Linked DNA regions of Bradyrhizobium sp. AZCC 1610. The protein of the gene in region 1 interacts with the protein of each later gene in a pairwise test. Links are inferred from orthologs where the notes say so. Each region holds a gene or a part of one and is shown in the gene's direction. Other genes may lie near its edges.

The links.
Region 2: the proteins of nth (region 1) and aceE interact in binary tests that used the Escherichia coli proteins (3 or more experiments, as listed by UniProt). The link is inferred for Bradyrhizobium sp. AZCC 1610 from one-to-one orthologs.

The regions. Positions count from the first base shown.
Region 1 is NZ_JAZHRR010000001.1:7,306,572-7,317,126, forward strand. Bases 4,184-6,920 are described here. They hold nth (endonuclease III), read left to right. Parts: upstream 4,184-5,026; coding sequence 5,027-5,815; downstream 5,816-6,920. Other genes in these bases: V1279_RS35795 (bifunctional helix-turn-helix domain-containing protein/methylated-DNA--[protein]-cysteine S-methyltransferase), read right to left, coding at 4,184-4,368; V1279_RS35800 (DUF2244 domain-containing protein), read right to left, coding at 4,483-5,004; V1279_RS35810 (sulfate transporter family protein), read right to left, coding at 5,981-6,733; V1279_RS35815 (hydroxymethylglutaryl-CoA lyase), read left to right, coding at 6,850-6,920. In the rest of the region: V1279_RS35780 (M23 family metallopeptidase), read left to right, coding at 1-726; dapB (4-hydroxy-tetrahydrodipicolinate reductase), read left to right, coding at 900-1,715; gpmI (2,3-bisphosphoglycerate-independent phosphoglycerate mutase), read right to left, coding at 1,717-3,249; more of V1279_RS35795, read right to left, coding at 3,472-4,183; more of V1279_RS35815, read left to right, coding at 6,921-7,797; V1279_RS35820 (heavy metal translocating P-type ATPase), read right to left, coding at 7,994-10,405; V1279_RS35825 (metal-sensitive transcriptional regulator), read left to right, coding at 10,456-10,555. UniProt on the Escherichia coli protein: DNA repair enzyme that has both DNA N-glycosylase activity and AP-lyase activity. The DNA N-glycosylase activity releases various damaged pyrimidines from DNA by cleaving the N-glycosidic bond, leaving an AP (apurinic/apyrimidinic) site.
Region 2 is NZ_JAZHRR010000001.1:4,907,544-4,918,568, reverse strand. Bases 3,316-6,522 are described here. They hold aceE (pyruvate dehydrogenase (acetyl-transferring), homodimeric type), read left to right. Parts: upstream 3,316-3,634; coding sequence 3,635-6,322; downstream 6,323-6,522. Other genes in these bases: V1279_RS24325 (dihydrolipoyllysine-residue acetyltransferase), read left to right, coding at 6,347-6,522; V1279_RS24335 (hypothetical protein), read right to left, coding at 3,316-3,382. Also shown: V1279_RS24345 (amidohydrolase family protein), read left to right, coding at 498-1,367; lipA (lipoyl synthase), read right to left, coding at 2,057-3,076; more of V1279_RS24335, read right to left, coding at 3,134-3,315; more of V1279_RS24325, read left to right, coding at 6,523-7,918; lpdA (dihydrolipoyl dehydrogenase), read left to right, coding at 7,935-9,683; V1279_RS24315 (TAXI family TRAP transporter solute-binding subunit), read left to right, coding at 9,698-10,672; V1279_RS24310 (dicarboxylate/amino acid:cation symporter), read left to right, coding at 10,701-11,025. UniProt on the Escherichia coli protein: Component of the pyruvate dehydrogenase (PDH) complex, that catalyzes the overall conversion of pyruvate to acetyl-CoA and CO(2).

The DNA.
Region 1 (10,555 bases):
GCAAGTGGTCGCGTTCTTCGCACACGAGATGGCGCGCCGGACGGCGCCGTTGGCAAGTCTGCGCGCGAAGCAGTTCGCGACGTCGAATGTGGCAACGGTGTTGTGATCGAACACCCGGAGCACTGGGAAACCCAATATTGCCACATGGCCAGCGGCAGCCTGGTGGTAAGACCCGGTGAGTCAGTCAAAGCTGGGCAGGCGCTTGGCCGGGTCGGTCTCTCGGGGCTGACCGAATATCCTCATTTGCATTTCACGGTCAGGCATAAGGGAGCGATAGTAGATCCCTTCGCATATGGTGCCGCTTCCGGCTCCTGCGGGGGCGGCGAACTGCTGTGGCATCCTGCACATCACGCGCAACTTGCTTATCAGGAACGAACCGTTCTGAACGCCGGCTTCGCGAACGGTCCGGTGACGATGGAGCTCATCGAGGACGGAAGCGCGGGCAAGGAATTGCCGTCTGCCAGCGCGGCAGCGATTGTTGCTTTTGTTCGTGTCATCGGCCTGAAGATAGGCGACGCACAACAGTTCGCCATCAAAGACCCACTCGGAAACGTTATCGCCGAAAATCGAGCCCCACAACTTCAGACGAACAAGGCACAGTACATGTTGTTCACCGGCAGAAAGCGTCCGGCGAACGGCTGGGACCGCGGCACGTACAAGGCCACGTATGTTGTAGAGCGCGATGGCCGGGTCGTTCTGAAGAAGGAGCTGGAACTCACCCTCTAGGGGCGCCGGTCTTTCGAGGCATCCGATTTCCGACGCAGGGCAGGGTCACCATCCTTGATTGCCCTCTTCCCTCCATCCGGGGCCGGATTCGCCTGGCCGGCCGGAAGCTCCCGAGCGCCTGATCGGTTGCCGGACCGGCCCGCGACCGCTATAGGGCGTGGAGAGGTGTAGCCATGGCCGATATGCGATTGATCGTTGCGGGGGCCGGCGGCCGGATGGGCCGTGCGCTGGTGCGCGTCATTTCGGAAACGCCGGGCGCGGCTTTGACCGGCGCGCTGGAAGCGCCGGGCTCGGAACTTTTGGGCAAGGATGCCGGCGTTCTTGCCGGCCTGCCTGCCAACGGTATTGAGCTCTCCGCCGACCTCTGGAAACTATCGGCCAATGCCGACGGCATTCTGGATTTCACCGTGCCGGCCGCTACCATCGCTAACGTCGCGATCGCCGCCGAACGTAGCCTCGTGCACATTGTCGGAACCACCGGTCTGTCGGTGTCCGACATGGCCGTGATCAAGAGCGTTACCTCGCGTGCAGTGGTGGTGCAATCAGGCAATATGAGCCTCGGCATCAATCTGCTCGCCGCGCTGGTCAAGCGCGTTGCACAGTCGCTGGACGAAAGCTTCGACATCGAAATCGTCGAAATGCATCACAAGGCCAAGATCGACGCGCCGTCGGGCACCGCCTTCCTGCTCGGTGAAGCCGCCGCCGCCGGCCGCGGCGTCGACCTGCACACCCATTCGGACCGTGGCCGCGACGGGCATACCGGCGCGCGCCGGCCGGGTGACATCGGTTTTGCAGCGCTGCGCGGCGGCACTGTCACCGGCGATCACAGCGTGATCTTCGCCGGACCCATGGAGCGCATTGAACTGACCCATCGCGCCGAGGACCGGACGATGTTCGCGCAGGGCGCCGTCAAGGCCGCGCTATGGGCACACGGCAGGAAGCCCGGCTTCTATACGATGGCCGATGTGCTCGGGCTGACCGACTTCTAGACTAGTTTCGTCTGTGCGGGCGCAGCAATGACACGCCGGTCATGTCTGCCGGCTTCGGCAATTGCATCAGGTCGAGCAAGGTCGGGGCAATATCTGCCAGTCGGCCATCCGCCAATGACACGTCGCCGCCGCCCTGGAGCAACAGCGGCACCGGCCCCGTTGTATGTGAAGTATGCGGGCCGCCAGTCGCGGGGTCACGCATCATTTCGCAGTTGCCGTGGTCGGCAGTAACCAGCAGCGCGCCACCAGCTCTTTGGATCGCATCTGCGATTCTCCCGAGTCCGGCATCCACCGCTTCGACCGCTTTGATCGCGGCCGCCAGGTTCCCCGAGTGGCCCACCATGTCTGGATTGGCATAATTTAGGACGATCAGGTCGTACTTGCCCGAGTCGATTGCCTCCACGGTTTTTGCCGTCAACTCTGGTGCCGACATTTCCGGTTGCAGGTCGTAGGTTGTGACCTTGGGCGAAGGCACCATGATGCGGTCTTCGCCAGGAAAAGGTTCTTCTCGTCCACCGTTGAGAAAATAGGTGACGTGGGGATATTTCTCCGTTTCGGCGAGGCGCAATTGTGTGCGATTCGCGGTAGAAGTGATCTCCCCCAAAATGTTCGGAAACGTCTGCGCCGGAAATATCGTCTGCATCAGTTTGTCCAGATCGTCGCTGTATTGCGTCATTCCGACTGCGGCGGCGAAGTGGAGGTTGCGCCTGCGCGGCAAAGCAGCAAACGACGGATCAAGCATCGCGCCAAGAATCTCACGCACGCGATCGGCGCGAAAGTTGAAGCACAGCACGCCGTCGCCGTCCCTGATGCCGGCGTAACTGCCGATCACCGATGGTTCAACGAACTCGTCAGTGATGTCGTGTGCATACGCGTCAGCGATCGCTGATTGCGCGTCGGCGAATCGTGGGCCTTCGGCCTCAACGATTGCATTATAGGCCTTGGCTACGCGATCCCAGCGTTTGTCGCGGTCCATCGCGTAGTATCTCCCAATCACTGTGGCAACCGGAACCGACGACGGAAGCGCGGCTTCCAGCCGCATCAAACTATCGACCGCAGATTTCGGCGGCGTATCGCGTCCATCCGTGAGAGCGTGTACGACTGATGGCACGCCATTGTCGGTAAGGATGACGGCCAGCGCCGCGACGTGGTCCTCATGCGAATGTACCCCGCCCGGAGAAACCAGGCCGACAAGATGGCAAGTACCGCCGCTCTGTTTTAGCGTTTGGATCAGGGAGCGGAGCGCTTCGGTGGATTTGATATTGCCGGACGCAATCGCATCGTTGATCCGCGGCAAGTCCTGCATCACAATGCGGCCTGCGCCGATATTGAAATGTCCAACCTCGGAATTGCCCATCTGACCATCGGGCAGACCGACATCGCGTCCCGACGTCTTCAAGAATGCGTGCGGACCTGTGGCCCACAGACGATCGAAATTCGGTGTGTGAGCCTGACGAACAGCATTGTCGGCCAGATCTTCGCGCCAGCCCCAGCCATCCAATATAGCCAGCATCACCGGACGACGTTCTTGCATAGATTCACCTTCCGCTGTTGAGACAAGTGGTTTTGAGCGATCAATTTGCGATCGTCAATCGTCACTCTTGGGTATTCCGGGATATGACAACGGCGCCGGCTTGCCGGAATTGCCATTCAAAGGCAATGAGTTAGGCTGCCTGCTTGCTTCCCGGGAAAGCACCGCCTGCTCGCGGGAGATGTTCCGATGCCAAGTGGAATCCCGACTGCGCGGCGAGCGCTGTCAGTGAAGCCCGACCTGCCCTGCTTCCCAGCCCAGCATCGCCTGCTTGCGCGTGATGCCCCAGTGGTAGCCGGTCAGCGCGCCGCCCTTGCCGAGCGCGCGGTGGCAGGGCACCACGAATGACACCGGGTTGCGGCCGACCGCGGCGCCGACGGCGCGCGATGCCTTCGGGTTTTTGATCTTGTTGGCGATGTCGGAATAGCAGACCGCGCGGCCCATCGGGATCTTCAGCAGCGTCTCCCACACCCGCACCTCGAAATCGGTGCCGATCAGGACCACGCGGAGGGGCTGGTCCGGCCGCCACAGCCGCGTATCGAAGATGCGTTGCGCGAGAGCTGTCGTGCCGTCGTGGTCCTCGACATAGGTCGCGTTCGGCGAGCGCCGCTTCATGTCGGCAAACGCCATCGGCTCCTCGCCGGGATCGGCGAAGGCAAGCCCTGCCAGCCCGCGGTCGCTCGCGATCACGATCGCGGTGCCGAATGGGCAAGCGTGGAAACCGTAGCGCAGCGTCATGCCGGCGCCGCCGTTCTTCCATTCGCCCGGCGACATCGCTTCATGGGTGACGAACAGATCATGCAGCCGGCCCGGGCCCGACAGGCCTGAGTCGAGCGCGGCATCGAGCACGCTGGCGGAATCGCGCAGCAGGCCCTTGGCGTGATCGAGCGTCAGCGCCTGCATGAAAGCCTTCGGCGTCAGCGAGGCCCAGCGGCGGAACAGATGGTGCAGTTCATCCGGCGTCACGGCGGCGGCATCCGCCATCGCCTCGATGGTCGGCTGCGTGCGCCAGTGCTCGGAGATGAAAGCGATGGCGCGGCGCACCGAGTCGTAATCGCGCAGCGCGGCGGCCTGATGGCCCGGCTTGGCCAGGCGCTGGTCATGTATGGCTGATATCATCATGGGGTCTGATTTAGGGCTCATGCGCGGTCCAAACCACCCGATTTCCGACAACGTAGCGTTTTCGAGCGAAGTGGGAACCGGTTCGCGTGAAGAAAACGCGTCAAGAAAGAGAGCCTACGCGACCGGATTGTACGTGATACCGCGCTTGGCGATTTGCAACGCGGCCAATAAGGCTTTGGCAAAACTAGCCTTTTCGTCAGGTCCCAGAAAGTAGCCGATCGAGACGCGCCGGCCCCGGGAGACCAGATAGAGCCGCTCGATGCCAAATTCAGGGTCGCCTGTCTGCTCGAGCTGCACCCAGAGCGGATTGAGCGTCCATTCCATGACGTCGCCGCGATGGCTGACCCGGCGCACGCGCAATTCCGAAGGCGTCATCACGATGTCCTCGGTGGCTGCAGCGCTGCGGAAATTGATCCGGAACGCCCAGTAGATCACCAGCACATCGAGGCCGAACAAGCCGAGCACCGGCCAGGCACCCATCAGCAAAAATGCGATGCCGGCGACAAAGCTCACCGCGCTGATGAACGCCATCAGCACCAAAAAGCCGGTTCGATTGAGTGAGCGATGCGGCGTCACCCGCGCCGAAAACAGCGTCGGCTGGTCAAGCGCCGGATCAAAGTCGTTGCCTGCGGTCATCGCGTATCAGTATATCCCGATCATGGCCAAAATCATCCGCTCTCTCAGAGCCAAAAAGCCCAGCGTTCCATCCGCGCCGAAGAAGCCGGCAAAGAAGGCCGCCAAGGCGCTGCCGAAGCCTGCGAAGAAATCAACCAGGCCAAAGTCCCCAAAGCCAAAACCTCTAAATCCGAAACCTTGGACACCGGCCGAGGTCCACGAGGTGTTCAGCCGGTTTCGCAAAGCCAATCCGGAGCCGAAGGGCGAGCTCGAACATCTCAACCCCTATACGCTGCTGGTCGCCGTGGTGCTGTCGGCGCAGGCAACGGATGCCGGCGTCAACAAGGCGACGCGCGCTCTGTTTGCGGTCGCCGATACGCCGGAGAGGATGCTTGAGCTCGGCGAAGAGAAAGTGCGCGAGTACATCAAGACCATCGGGCTCTATCGCAACAAGGCCAGGAACGTCATAGCACTGTCGGAAAAACTGATCGCCGAATTCGGCGGCGAGGTGCCGCGCACGCGGGCCGAGATCGAGACGCTGCCCGGCGCCGGGCGCAAGACCGCCAACGTCGTGCTCAACATGGCCTATGGCGAGCACACCATGGCGGTGGACACCCATGTGTTCCGCGTCGGCAACCGCACGGGGCTGGCGCCCGGCAACACCCCGATCGAGGTCGAACTGGGGCTGGAGAAGGTGATTCCGCCGGAATTCATGCTGCACGCCCATCACTGGCTGATCCTGCACGGGCGCTACACCTGCCTCGCCCGCACGCCGCGCTGTGAGGTGTGCCTGATCAACGATCTCTGCCGCTGGCCGGAAAAGACGGTTTAGCGGGCGCGGTGTGTCCCGGACGCGATGCAGCGTGTCTTCACGGTGCACCGCAGAGCCGGGACCCACGGACGGCAATCGTGGACCCCGGATCAGCAGCGCACCGCCGGAGTCGCGCGAAGCGCGATCCCGAGTGCGCTGCGCAGCATCCGGGGAACGCCAACCCCATCACACCACCGGCATTCCCGTTTTCCGCGCCGGCTCAATCAGCTCCGGCCTCGGGCCGGACAGCCGTTTGTGCATGTGGACCATGAAGGCCATGCCGAACAAGGGTGTCGCCAGGTTGACGATCGGAATCGACACGAAGGCTGCGATGAACAGGCCCGCGGTGAAGACAGTGGCCGCATTGTCCTTGCGCATCGTTTTGGCTTCCGCCGGCGAGCGGAAACGCATCGCGGCGAGTTCGAAATATTCGCGACCCAGGAGCCACGCGGTGGCGACGAAGAAAATCAGAAAGCCCGCGCCCGCGAACAGCACGAAGGGCAGCGCGATCAAATAGACCAGGATCGTCAGCAGCGCCGTCTTGATTCCTTCCGGAATCGCGACACCGAGCGGCAGCGCATCCCCGGGACGCTCAGCCGGATAATGTTTGCGCTCGACGTGCTCGGCGACGTCGTCGACGAACACGCTCGCGATCAGCGAGGTGACCGCCGGCATCAGGAAAATGCCGCCGAGGACAACGCCGAGCCCGGCCGCGATCGAGATGATCCAGGAAAGGATGTTGAGCGTCGTGTGGAAGCCCGGCCCCAGCATCGCCTCGGCCCAGACTTCGCCGTACTCGGCGAACCAGCTCAACGCGCGCTGCAAGCCGATGGCCAGCACCGCAACCAGCACCAGCGCCAGGGCGATCGAGCGCCACAGTATGGTCCGCATCGGCGGCGACAGGATCTGCGAAATCGCCTTGACGGCGGCGTCCAACATGGCGGTCTTGCCTCTTGTGAAAAAGCCCTTGCGAGAGGTAGATACCCCCAAGGGTTTCGACAAGAGCCTGCCGGCCCCCGGGGAAACAAGACTGCCGTTAAAAACAAGAGGCTGCCATGACCCGTGTCCAGGAGCTCTATCCCGACAACAAAATCGTTCTGCGCGAGGTCGGCTTGCGCGACGGCCTGCAGCTCGTGAAGAAATTTCCGTCGACGGAAGCGAAGCAGCGCTGGATCCGTGACGAATATGCCGCCGGCGTGCGGCACTTCGAGGTCGGCTCGTTTCTGCCGGCAAAGACGTTTCCGCAATTCGCCGACGTGCGCGACATCATTGGGACCGTGGCCTCGCTGCCCGGTGCCTACGGCATCGCGCTGACGCTGAACGAACGCGGCGTCAACGAAGCGTTGGCCTCCGGTGTCGCCGAGGTGGCGGCGGTGGTCTCGGCCACCGAGGAGCACAGCCAGGCCAACGCCAACCGCTCGCGCGAGTCGGCCATCGCCAACGTCAAGCGGCTCTGCGAGTTGCGTGACGCCAGCGCACACAGACCGGTGGTGAACTCCGCGATCTCGATGGCGCTGGGCTGTTCGATCGTTGGGGCAGTCGATCCGAAGGAAGTGTTGCGGCTGACGGAAAAGCTGTTCGAGGCCGGCGTCGACATGGTCGCAATTGCCGACACGGTCGGGTACGCCGGGCCGAAGCAGGTCGGGGAATTGACTGCGGCGGCGGTGAAGATAGCAGGTTCAAAGCCGATCTGCATTCATCTGCACGATACAAGGGGCATGGGCATCGCCAACGCCTCCGCCGCGCTCGATGCCGGCGCGCGCGTGCTGGATGGATCGCTCGGCGGTCTCGGCGGCTGCCCGTTCGCGCCGGGCGCCACCGGCAATGTCGTGTTCGAGGATCTGGTGTTTCTGTGCGGGAGCAAGGGGTTCAAGACGGGCATCGATATCGAGAAACTGATCGCGGTGCGCAAGATCCTGAAATCGGAAATGCCTGGAGAAGCGCTCTATGGCGGGCTGGCGCGCGCCGGATTACCGCGCGGCACGGCGGCCAGGGCCGCGTGATGGGCGTCTCATGCCCTTTCGTGTCCCGGACGCGGTGCAGCGCCTCTTCGGCGATGCGCCGCAGAGCCGGGACCCACATGCAAGGTGGATGGACCCCGGATCAGCAGCGCATCACGCCGCAAACCATAGTGCGTCGAAGACGCGCGTGAACGCGCTGATGGCGCTGCGCAGCATCCGGGGAACGCGGGGCGGCGACCTACAGCCGCGTCACCCGCAACCGCAGCGCATTGCCGACAACGCTCACGGACGACAGTGCCATCGCCGCGGCAGCGATGATCGGCGACAGCAGCAGGCCGAATGCCGGATAGAGAATGCCCGCGGCGATCGGGATGCCGGCAGCGTTGTAGATGAAGGCGAAGAACAGGTTCTGCCGGATATTGCTCATGGTTGCCTGCGACAGGCGGCGCGCGCGGACGATGCCGACGAGATCGCCCTTCAAGAGGGTGATGCCGGCGCTTTCCATCGCGACATCCGTGCCGGTGCCCATGGCGATGCCGACTTCGGCGGCGGCGAGCGCCGGTGCGTCGTTGACGCCGTCACCGGCCATCGCGACGATCCTTCCGGCCTTCTGCAGTTTTGCCACCACCGCACTCTTCTGATCGGGCAGCACTTCCGCCTCGACGTCCGCAATGCCAAGGCTGCGCGCGACGGCGTTCGCCGTGGTCCTGTTGTCACCCGTGAGCATGATGACCTTGATGCCTTCCGCCGCCAGCGCCTTCAGCGCATCCGGTGTCGATGGCTTCACGGGATCGGCAATCGCGAACAACCCTGCGAGCTTGCCGTCGATGGCGATGTTGATGACGGTGGCGCCATCGCCGCGCAGGCGCTCGCCCTGTTCGTCGAGCGCGCCGGTTTCGATGCCGAGCGATTGCAGGAAGTTCGCATTACCGAGCGCGATGGTCTTACCGTCGACCTTGCCGGTGGCGCCCTTGCCGGTCGGCGAGTCGAATTCGTCGACCTTGCCGAGATCGAGATTGCGCTCCCCGGCCGCCCGCACGACGGCGTCCGCCAGCGGATGTTCGCTGGCGCGCTCGACGCTGGCCGCCAGCCGCAGAATGTCGCCTTCCTCAAATCCGTCTGCCGGAACGATAGCGATCACCTTCGGCTTGCCTTCGGTGAGCGTGCCAGTCTTGTCGACTACCAGGGTGTCGACCTTCTCCATGCGCTCGAGCGCTTCGGCGTTCTTGATCAGCACGCCGGCCTGCGCGCCGCGCCCGACGCCGACCATGATCGACATCGGCGTGGCGAGGCCGAGCGCACAAGGACAGGCGATGATGAGCACGCCGACGGCAGCGACCATGCCGAACGCCATGCGCGGCTCCGGCCCAAACCAGGCCCAGGCGCCGAACGCGATCAGCGCCACGACGATAACGACTGGCACGAACCAGCCGGAAACCTGATCGGCCAGCCGCTGGATCGGCGCGCGAGAACGCTGGGCATCCGCCACCATCTTGACGATCTGCGAAAGCAGCGTGTCGCGCCCGACCTTCTCGGCGCGCATCACGAACCCGCCGGACTGGTTGAGCGTACCTGATATGACCTTGCTGCCTGACTCCCTGGTGACGGGCATGGATTCGCCTGTTACCAGCGATTCATCGAGCGAGGAGCGGCCTTCGAGAATGATGCCATCGACCGGCACTTTCTCGCCCGGCCGCACCCGCAGTCTGTCGCCGACCGCGAGCGTGTCAATTTCCACCTCGTGATCGGCGCCATCGTCGCCGATGCGGCGCGCGGTCTTTGGCGCGAGCTGGAGCAGCGCCTTGATCGCGCCCGAGGTTGCTTCGCGTGCGCGGAGTTCGAGCACCTGACCGAGCAGCACGAGTACGGTGATCATCGCGGCCGCCTCGAAGTACACTGAAACCGCGCCGCCATGGCTGCGGAAGGTTGCCGGAAAGATTCCTGGCGCCACCGTGCCGATGGCGCTGTAGGCATACGCCACACCGGTGCCCATCGCGATCAGCGTGAACATGTTGAGGTTGCGCGCGACGAGCGATTGCCAGCCGCGCACGAAGAACGGCCAGCCGGCCCAGAGCACGACGGGTGTGGCGAAGGCGAACTGGATCCAGTTCGACAGCGTCGGATCAACCCAGCCATGGCCGCCGACAAGATGGCCGCCCATTTCGAGGACGACCGCGGGCAGCGCGAGCACGAGGCCGACCCAGAACCGGCGCGTCATGTCGGCGAGTTCCGGATTGGGCGGCGCATCGAGGCTCGCGACCTCCGGCTCCAGCGCCATGCCGCAGATCGGGCAGCTTCCCGCACCGACCTGGCGAATCTCCGGATGCATCGGGCAAGTGTAGATCGTGCCTTCCGGCACCGCGGCCTTCGGCTTGCTGTCCTTTTCCAGGTATGAGGCGGGATCGGCGGCGAATTTGGTCCGGCAGCCGGCCGAGCAGAAATGGAAGGTCTCGCCGCGATAGTCGAAGCGGTGCTTGCTGGTCGTGGGGTTCACGGTCATGCCGCAGACGGGGTCGCGGACGGTTGCAGCGGTGTGGGCGTGACGATCGTGATGGCTGTGACTGGTGTGGTCGTGGCCGGCGTGGCTATCGCCGTCGCAGCAGGCACCCCTTGACGCGCCGTTTCGGTCGGCGTTTTCATTCTTGTTCATCGTTCGCTCCGGCGCTTGTAACATATACCCTGTAGGGGTATATAAGACCCATGCGAAAAGACATCAAGGCATCCTGTCAGAAACGTCTCAGCCGGATCGAGGGCCAGGTCCGCGGCCTGTCCAAGATGGTGGAAGAGGACCGCTACTGCA
Region 2 (11,025 bases), 2.4 Mb from region 1 along the record:
CGGTCAAGGCGATCGGCGCCGGTATGAATCAATCCGCGATGCTGGCTCGCTTCGCCGAAGCCGCGCCGGTCGATTTCTTCCTGCTGGCGGGCCGCTACACCCTGCTCGACCAGGGCGCGCTGACGACGTTGTTTCCGATCTGCCATGCGAAGAGCATCGGCATCATTCTCGGCGGCATCTACAACAGCGGTATCCTCGCGAACCCGCGCGCCGGCGCGAAGTTCAATTACGAAGACGCCGATGCGGCGCTCGTCGCCCGCGCGCTGGCGCTGGAGGCGCTGTGCCGCAAGCATGGCACACAGCTCAAGGCAGCCGCAGTCCAGTTCTGTATGGCCAACCCTGCGGTAACGGTCGCGCTGCAAGGTGCGCGCAGCGCTGCGGAGGTTTCGGATAACATCGCGATGGCCGAGCGGTTGGTGCCGTCCTCCTTTTGGCAGGAGCTCCGCGAGCGCAATTTGGTCGACGCGTCCGCGCCGCTGCCGGGCGGAGCCTGACCCATGGTGATCGACGGTCACCAGCATTTCTGGGATCCCGCGCGCGCCGATTATCCCTGGATGGAGGCGCCTGAACTCGCGCGGATCCGCCGCGCCTTCGGCCCGACCGATCTCGCGCCGCTGCTTCGCGCCAACGGGATCGATGCGACCATTTTGGTGCAATGCCGTTCCTCGATCGAGGAGACCGAGGAATTCTTGCGCGTCGCCGCCGCGACGCCCTTCGTGATCGGTGTGGTCGGCTGGGTCGATCTGACGGACGGCGCGGTCGACGAGACGCTCGATCGGCTGCGCGGGTCGCCCGGCGGCGACAGGCTGGTCGGCATTCGTCACCAGGTCCACGACGAGCCCGATCCTGATTGGCTGCTGCGCGAGGACGTGCAGCGCGGCTTGGCCGCGGTGTTTGCGCGCGATCTCACTTACGATCTCCTCGTACGTATACGTGAAATGCCGGCCGCGATCGCGACCGCGCAGGCCTTTCCGCGAGGGCGCTTTGTCCTCGACCATGCCGCCAAGCCGCCGATCGCCGATGGATTCAGCGGTGAATGGGCCGATCTTCTCGGCGCACTCGCCGCCTGCGGCAATGTCTGGTGCAAGATTTCGGGTCTCGCCACCGAGGCCAGGTGGAACGACTGGCATGCGGAACGTCTGTTTCCGTTCGTCGCGCACGCCGGCAAATGCTTTGGCGAGGATCGTCTGATCTTCGGCTCCGACTGGCCGGTGTGTTTGCTCGCAGGAAGCTATGGCGCGATCAAGGCCGCGCTCGAGGAGTGCCTGATGAAGATTGGTCCGCACGTGCGCGACAAGGCGTTTGAGGCGAACGCTCAGCGGGCTTATCTTCTTGCTTCTCCCGTTGTGCGAGAAGGTGGTACGTAGCGCCGGATGAGGGGTTCAAGCAAATCATACGTCTCCTAATTAACGGCTTTGCCGGAATGCGGACTGGGCACAGCAAATGGCATTCGCACCGACTTCGCGGATTAGCTGTCGCCGTGTGATGGCTGTTCTTATTTGGAAACCACACCCAAGCTATTGAAATTGCTAGAGCGTATTCTTAGCATTTTTTCCAAAACGCGCATTGGAATCGTTGAATAATCAAACTGATTTTGATTCCGCGATTCGGAGGTTCGACTCCTCCCGCCCCAGCCAGCACTCAAGTTGCTGAGTTCTCTATGTAAGCAACTCTATTCCCGCCCAATTTTTTGGGCGCGTTTGGAAATGGAGCTTCTAATGCTCGGTCCAGAATCGAACTAAGCGTCGTGCATTACATCGAGCATGTTGGCTTATCTCCGTGGTTTCATCCCAACATATACCGCGGACGCTACTCGGGCAGGTCTGTTACGCCCTCATCGTAGAATAGGGTATTACGGCGAACAAATCGGATAACCAATCGAAATGATGCACTTGTGCGCAATTGGCGCCGTCCTGCAGTTCGCCCAGCAGATTGCCTCGGGGGTTCGAGCCGCTCCCCCGCTACCAAAGCTGCGATTTTGCACGCTGTCGTTCCCGCGATCGCGTTCGCCTGCAACCCGGCAGTTTGCGAGCGGGAGGGCAATTTCGGCTTCGGATCAGTTCCGGTCGTCGAGCAACGCAACGTGCGATTCGATCGCACTGGCCGCCGGCCCCCGTCGGCGCTCGCGTAACTTGCGGAAATCATCGCCCGCGTGGTGCGAGGAGCGTGTCAGTGGTGTGGCCGACACCAGCAGAAAGCCCTTGGTGTAGGCGACCTTCTCGTAGGCTTCAAATTCATTAGGGGGCACGAAACGTACAACGGCGTGGTGCTTGCGCGTGGGTTGGAGATATTGGCCGATGGTCAGGAAATCGACGTCGGCGGAGCGCAAATCGTCCATCAATTGCAGCACCTCGCTGCGGTCTTCGCCGAGGCCGACCATGATCCCGGACTTGGTGAAGATCTCTGCGTCGAGCTCCTTCACGCGCTGCAACAGCCGGACCGAATGGAAATAGCGTGCGCCAGGCCGCACCGTCAGATATTTCGATGGCACCGTCTCCAGGTTATGGTTGAACACGTCAGGTTTCGCCGCAACGACCGCTTCGAGCGCGCCGCTTTTGCGCAGAAAATCCGGGGTCAGGATTTCGACCGTCGTATCCGGGCTTGTCGCGCGGATCGCGGCAATGGTTGCAGCGAAATGCGCGGCGCCACCGTCGGCAAGGTCGTCACGATCGACCGAGGTGACGACCACATGTTCCAGTCCCAGCTTGGCCACCGCTTCGGCGACCTTGACCGGTTCATCCGTATCGAGGGCACCCGGCAGGCCAGTGCGGACGTTGCAGAAAGCGCAGGCGCGCGTGCACGTATCGCCCATGATCATGAAGGTCGCGTGTTTCTTCGCCCAGCACTCGCCGATGTTGGGACAACTGGCTTCCTCGCAGACGGTCACGAGCTTGTTCTCGCGCACGATGCGCTTCGTCTCGGCCCATTCGGCCGATCCGGGAGCTTTCACGCGGATCCACGCCGGCTTGCTCTGTAAGGGCGTGTCGGGTCGTTTGGCCTTTTCGGGATGGCGCGGCATGTCGGGCCGTATCCTGGCTCGCGGATCATTGTTGAGGAGATCGAGCACGACAGTCATTTGGTCAGCCCTTTAAATGCGCCGGTCGCGGACATTCCGCTATCCAAGCGAACTTCGTCAATTCGATTCTTCGTCCTCCCACCAGCGACCGCTTACGACCGGTCGCTGCGTTGCGCGGGCACCGTCGCCTCGAGCGGGCAGGCCGGTTTCCGACTTCGAGTCTTGCATTTGGCATCCGTCGCCGCGCCGGTCCGACATTTCGGGCAACTCGCCCGGCTGGTTTTCCGGAGCGTCGGACAGATCCGGGCCGATCGCATCGCAGGATGCGACGGCTTGCATCGCAATCTCCAGCAAAATGAACGACATGCGCGCGAACCGTCGCGGCCTTCGTGGTCTGGCACGAATGCTGCACAGCTATCTGCAAAAGAAGCTATCCGCAAAAGCGGCAGCTCAAGAACAGACGACGTGAGGGGACGTTCAGATGCCAGCCAGTATTCAACGCATCACCTAAAGCCACGGGCGATATCGCCTGCATGGCATTGCGCGCGCCTCCGCACATCTGCGGAGCGCAATGAACGTTGACGCCTGATTTCGGCTTGGCTTGCAATGGAGAAGGTAATGAAGGTTGCGGACGCGCATGATCTGGATCCACTGGAAACCCGGGAGTGGCTGGATGCCTTGTCGGCAGTCCGGGGCCATCGCGGCAATGACCGGGCTGAGTTCGTCGTCAACGCGGTTATTGACGCCGCGCGCCGTGACAGGCTTCAGATAGCGCAGTCGCTGACAACTCCCTACTGCAACACGATCCCGCCGGATCAGCAGCCTGCGCTGCCGGGCGATCGTGCGATCGAGCACAAGCTTCGCTCGATCATCCGGTGGAACGCTCTTGCGATCGTTCTGCGCGCCAACAAGGAAAGCTCGGAGCTAGGCGGCCATATCGCAAGCTTCCAGTCGGCTGCCACGCTCTACGATATCGGCTACGGCCACTTCTGGCATGCACCGACGGATAGCCATGGCGGCGATCTGATCCTCGTGCAGGGACACTGCTCGCCCGGCATCTATGCGCGTGCCTTTCTCGAAGGCCGGCTGAGCGAGGAGCAGCTTCTCGGTTTCAGGCAGGAGACCGGCGGCAAAGGTTTATCGAGCTATCCGCACCCGTGGCTGATGCCGGACTTCTGGCAGTTCCCGACGGTATCGATGGGACTGGGGCCCTTGGTGGCGATCTATCAGGCGCGGTTCCTGAAGTATCTCCAGAACCACAAGCTGGCCGAGACATCGAATCGCAAGGTCTGGGCCTTCATGGGCGACGGCGAAACGGACGAGCCGGAATCGCTCGGCGCGATTTCGCTCGCCGGCCGAGAAAATCTCGACAATCTGATCTTCGTCATCAACTGCAACCTCCAGCGGCTCGACGGGCCCGTTCGCGGCAACGGCAAGATCGTCCAGGAACTCGAAAGCGTTTTCCGCGGTGCCGGCTGGAACGTCATCAAGGTGCTGTGGGGCTCGGGCTGGGATCGCCTGCTCGAAAAGGACAAGAGCGGATTGCTGCTGAAGCGCATGGAGGAGTGCGTCGACGGCGAGTACCAGGATTTCAAGAGCAAGAGCGGCGCCTATATACGCGAACACTTCTTCGGCAAGTACGATGAATTAAAACAACTGGTCGCCGACATGAGCGACGACGAGATCTGGAAGCTCGCGCGCGGCGGCCACGATCCAGAAAAGGTGTTTGCGGCCTACGCAGCGGCGGTGAACCACAAGGGCCAGCCGACGGTGATCCTGCCGAAGACCGTCAAGGGCTACGGCATGGGCGAGTCCGGCGAAGGCCAGATGATCGCGCATCAGGCGAAGAAGATGACGCAGGATGCGTTGCGCGGCTTCCGCGACCGCTTCCAGGTGCCGATTGCCGACGATGATCTGGCGAAGGTGCCTTTCCTCCGGCTGCCGGAAGACAGCCCGGAGATGAAGTATTTCCGTGCACAGCGCGAAAAGCTCGGCGGCAGCCTGCCGCAGCGCCGGCGCAAGTCTGCCTCCTTACAAATTCCGCCGCTGTCGACGTTCCAGCGGCTGCTCGACGCAACCGGCGACCGGGAAATCTCGACCACGATGGCGTTTGTGCAGATGCTCGGCACCCTCGTGCGCGACAAGGCGATCGGCAAGCACATCGTGCCGATTGTGCCGGACGAGTCCCGGACCTTCGGCATGGAGGGAATGTTCCGCCAGCTCGGCATCTATTCATCGGTCGGCCAGCTCTACCGGCCGCAGGATGCCGATCAGCTGATGTATTACCGCGAAGACAAGAGCGGGCAGGTTCTGCAGGAGGGCATCAACGAAGGCGGTGCGATGTCGAGCTGGATCGTCGCGGCGACGTCCTACAGCACGAACAACGTGCCGATGATTCCGTTTTACATCTACTATTCGATGTTCGGTCTGCAGCGCGTCGGCGACCTCGCTTGGCTCGCCGGCGACATGCGTGCTCGCGGGTTCCTGCTCGGTGGCACCGCCGGCCGCACCACGCTGAACGGCGAGGGGCTGCAGCATGAGGATGGCCACAGCCACGTTCTCGCCGCCACCATCCCGAACTGCGTGTCGTACGACCCGACCTTTGCCTATGAGGTCGTGACGATCGTCCGCGAAGGCATGCGCCGCATGTATGAGGCGCAGGAGGACGTCTATTACTACATCACCCTGATGAACGAGAACTATCCGCATCCCTCGCTCGCCGACGCTGGCAAGGGAGCGGAGGAGGGGATTCTCAAGGGGCTCTATCTCCTGAAGAGCGGTGGCGAGACCGCGAAGAAGGGACTTCGAGTCCAACTCGTCGGCTCAGGCACGATCCTGCGCGAGGTGATCGCGGCCGCAGATCTGCTCAAGGCGGACTTCGGTGTCACCGCCGACATCTGGAGCGCGACCAGCTTCAACGAACTGCGTCGTGACGGCATGGCGTCGGAGCGCTGGAACCTGCTGCATCCGACCGAGCCGCGCCGCAAGAGCTGGGTGGAGGCGCAACTCGACGGGCATCCCGGACCGGTCGTGGCCTCCACCGACTATATGCGCAACTACCCCGATCAGATCCGGGAATATGTCCAGGCGGCCGGCCGTCGATACGTCGTGCTGGGCACGGACGGCTTCGGCCGCAGCGACTATCGCGTGAAGCTTCGAAAATTCTTCGAGGTCGACCGGCATTACGTCGCCGTCGCCGCGCTCAAGGCGCTCGCAGACGACGGAGCGATTAAGCCGGCCACCGTGGCCGAAGCCATCGCCAAATACAAAATCGACGCCGGGCGTGCTGCGCCCTGGACCGTGTGAGCCAGCGGAGCCGAGGACAGAACGATGAGTGGTCTGATCGACATCAAGGTTCCCGATATCGGCGACTTCAAGGACGTCCCGGTGATCGAGATCTTCGTCAAGCCCGGCGACAAGGTGAAGGCCGAGGATCCGCTGGTTTCGCTGGAGTCCGACAAGGCAACCATGGAGGTGCCGTCGCCGCGCGATGGCGTGGTGAAGTCGGTGGTGGTGAAGGTTGGCGACAAGGTCAGCGAAGGCACGGTGGTTGTGCAGTTCGCGGGCGCGGGCGCGGGCGCGGAGCAGGCCGAGCCGCGCCCGGTCGTCAGCGCTCCGCCATCGCCGGTCAGCGCACCGGCGGGTGTTGCCGAGGTGCGAGTTCCCGATATCGGCGACTTCAAGGACGTGCCGGTTATCGAAATCTTCGTAAAGGCCGGCGACAGCGTGAAAGCGGAGGACCCGCTGATCGCACTCGAGTCGGACAAGGCGACGATGGAAGTGCCGGCGCCTCTCTCCGGCACCGTGCGCGAGATCAAGGTCAAGACCGGCGACAAGGTCAGCGAGGGCTCGATCATCCTATCGCTCGCAACTGGGGCAGCACCTTTGCAGGCCGACATTCCTCCCGTGTCGCAGCCTGCGTCCTCGCCGGCCGCCGCCGCTGGAACGGCGGTGGTCGGCGCCTTTGACGAAAGGAGCTTCGCGCTCGCCTATGCCGGCCCGGCAGTGCGCAAGCTGGCGCGCGAACTGGGCGTCGATCTCGGCAAGGTCAAGGGCTCGGGCAATCACGGCCGCATTCAGCGTGAAGACGTTGAGGCCTTCGGCAAGGGCGGAGCGGCGCCGGCCAAACCGCAAGCAGCCGCCGCAAGCGGAGGCGGCGTCGGCGGCATCGATCTTCTGCCCTGGCCCAAGGTCGATTTTGCGAAGTACGGCCCGGTCGAGCGCAAGGAGCTCGGCCGCATCAAGAAGATTTCCGCGGCCAATCTTCACCGCAACTGGGTGGTCATCCCGCATGTAACGACCCACGACGAGGCTGATATCACCGATCTCGAACAATTCCGGGTGACGATGAATAAGGAGCTGGAGAAGAGCGGCGTAAAGCTCTCGCTCCTGCCGTTTATGGTGAAAGCCGCGGTAGCGACGCTGCAAAAATTCCCGGAATTCAATGCAAGCCTCGATGGCGACACGCTCGTCTACAAGAATTACTGGCACATCGGCTTTGCCGCGGACACACCGAATGGCCTGATGGTGCCGGTCATCCGCGACGCCGACAAAAAATCGGTGCCGGAGATTGCCAAGGAGATGAACGGGCTCGCCAAGCTCGCGCGCGAAGGCAAGATCAAGCCCGACCAGATGCAGGGTGGGACTTTCTCGATCTCCTCGCTCGGCGGCATCGGCGGCATCTATTTCACGCCGATCATCAACGCGCCCGAAGTCGCGATCATGGGCGTCTGCAAGGGTTACTGGAAGCATCACTCCTCCGACGGCAAGACATCGAATTGGCGGCTGACGCTGCCGCTGTCGCTGTCGTGGGATCACCGCGTCATCGACGGTGCGGCGGCCGCGCGCTTCAACGTCTACTTCGCAAACGTGCTCGCCGATTTGCGGCGCGTGCTGTTCTGAGATCGGGGGAAGCAGCATGGCTCAGCAGATCGAAGTGAAGGTCCCTGATATCGGTGACTTCAAGGACGTTGCGGTGATCGAGGTGATGGTGAAGTCGGGCGAGACCGTCGCGGTCGACACCAGCCTCATCATGGTCGAATCCGACAAGGCATCGATGGAGATCCCGTCGTCCCACGCCGGCGTCGTGAAGGAGGTCAGGGTCAAGGTTGACGACAAGGTGAGCGAAGGCTCGACCATCCTGGTGCTGGAGGCCACAGGCGCCGCGGCGGCGCCGAAGCCCGCGCCGGCGTCGCAGCCGGCCGCCACCGCGCCGCCGCCAGCCACGTCATCCGCGGCATCCTATTCCGGCAAGGCGGATATCGAATGCGACATGCTGGTGCTAGGCGCCGGTCCCGGCGGTTACTCGGCCGCCTTTCGCGCCGCCGATCTCGGTATGAAGACCGTGCTGGTCGAGCGTTACGATACGCTCGGAGGGGTGTGTCTCAATGTCGGCTGTATCCCGAGCAAGGCGTTGCTGCATACGGCGTCCGTGGTCGACGAGGTCAGGCATCTGCCTGATCATGGCATCTCCTTTGGAGCGCCGCAGATCGACCTCGGCAAGTTGCGCGGGTTCAAGGACGGCGTGATCAAGAAGCTGACGGGTGGCCTTGCCGGCATGGCGAAGGCCCGCAAGGTCGAGGTTGCGACCGGCGTCGGGACCTTCCTCGACTCGCATCATCTCGAAGTCATCGCGGCGGGCGGCAAGAAAACGGTCAAGTTCGCCAAGGCCATCGTCGCCGCGGGCAGCCAGGCCGTGAAACTGCCGTTTTTGCCCGAGGATCCGCGCATCGTCGATTCGACCGGCGCCCTGCAGCTGAAATCAATCCCCAAGCGCATGCTGGTGATCGGCGGCGGCATCATCGGGCTCGAAATGGCGACGGTGTATTCGACGCTCGGCTCGCGCATTGACGTTGTCGAAATGCTCGACGGCCTGATGCAGGGAGCCGACCGCGATCTGGTCAAGGTCTGGGAGAAGGCGAACGCGGGCCGTTTCGACAAGGTCATGCTGACGACCAAGACGATGGGCGCGAAGGTGACCGAAGCCGGGATCGAGGTGAGTTTCGAGGGCGGGCAGGCGCCTGCCGGGCCGCAGGTCTATGACCTCGTGCTCGTGTCGGTCGGCCGCAGCCCGAATGGCAAGAAGATCGGGGCTGAAAAGGCCGGCATCGCGGTGACCGAGCGAGGCTTCATCGACGTCGACAAGCAGATGCGCACCAACGTGGCGCACATCTTTGCGATCGGAGACATCATTGGGCAGCCGATGCTGGCGCACAAGGCCGTGCACGAAGGCCACGTGGCCGCGGAGGTCGCGCATGGCGAAAAGTCGTATTTCGACGCGCGGCAGATTCCTTCCGTCGCCTACACCGACCCCGAGGTTGCCTGGGCCGGCAAGACCGAGGATCAGTGCAAGGCCGAGGGGCTCAAGGTCGGCAAGGCCGTCTTTCCATGGGCAGCCTCCGGTCGCGCCATCGCCAACGGTCGCGACGAGGGTTTTACCAAGCTGCTGTTCGACACCACGACGCACCGCATCATCGGCGGTGGCATCGTCGGGACGCATGCCGGCGATCTCATCAGCGAGATCTGCCTCGCGATCGAGATGGGCTGCGAGCCGGCCGATATCGGCAAGACCATTCATCCGCACCCGACACTCGGAGAGTCCATCGGCATGGCGGCCGAGGTGTTCGAGGGCCACTGCACGGACCTTCCGCCACAAAAGAAAAAGTGACGTTGGAGACAGTCATGATTTCAAGAGCGTGGCGAATTCTCATCCTTCTCGCATTTGTTCTGCTTCCGCCCAAGTTGGCGTCGGCGGCGGAGGCTCATTGGCCCCAGGTGCTCACTCTCGGCACCGCGTCGGAAGGCGGCACCTATTACGCCTATGGCGAAGGGCTGGCCCGATTGCTCACGCAAGAACTCGGCATCGCGGTGGTGGCACGGCCGACCGGCGGCCCGATCGAGAATATCAAGCTGCTCGAGACCGGTGAAATCCAGCTGGCCTTCGTCACGCAAGGCGTGGCGTTGCAGGCGTGGAGCGCCAGCGCTGCCTGGACCGAAGCACGGCAATACCGAAACATGCGCGCCATGTTCGCGATGTACGATACGCCGTTTCAGTTTCAGGTACTCAGTGACTCGCCAATTCAATCGTTTGCCCAATTCGCGGGCAAACGCATCGGTGTCGGACCCGAGGGCGGCACCACCGCCACCTACTTACCCGAGTTCCTCAAGGCGCTGAAGATCGAGGCCACCCTGATTCACGGCGATTGGGTGGTGCTCGCGGAGAAGTCGGTGGCGCGGAGCATTGATGCGCTCGCGGTTGGCGCCGGCGTGCCGGCTCCGTTCCTTATCGATATCGAGCGAAAGGCGAAGGTGCGTTATCTCCCTCTCACGCGGCAGGAGATCGCAACGCTGCGCCTGGCGATGCCGGAACTCTCGGCATCCGTCGTCGCGGCGGGTTCGTATCCTACTTTGCGGCGCCGGTACGACACGGTCGGTCTGTTCAACTTTGCCGTTGCGCACAAGGATCTGCCGAACGATCTGGTCACGGCCATCGTCGACACGGTGTTCGCCAATAACGAGCGGATGGTCGAATTTCATCCGGCGGCGGCGGAAACGATCCCCTCGAACATCACGCGCAACAATTTCATTCCGCTTCATGGTGGCGCGGTCAGTTGGTACCGCAGCAGGGTTACGCCTGGGGTTGCGCATTCGGACTGAGAAACAGTTTCTAGGGAAGGAATAAGATATGGCAACAGCAGCAGCAACGACAGGCGGTCACCATTCCGTAAAATGGTATCAGCACCTCTATGTGCAGGTTTTGGCTGCAATCACAGCCGGCATATTACTGGGCCATTTTTATCCTCAGCTTGGCGAGCAGATGAAGCCGCTCGGCGATGCGTTTATCAAATGCATCAAGATGATTATCGCCCCGATCATCTTCTTCACGGTTGTGCATGGTATTGCCAGCATGCGCGACATGAAGAAGGTCGGACGTGTTGGTTTAAAGGCATTGATCTATTTCGAAGTGCTAACGACGGCCGCGCTTATCATCGGACTTATCGTTATCAATT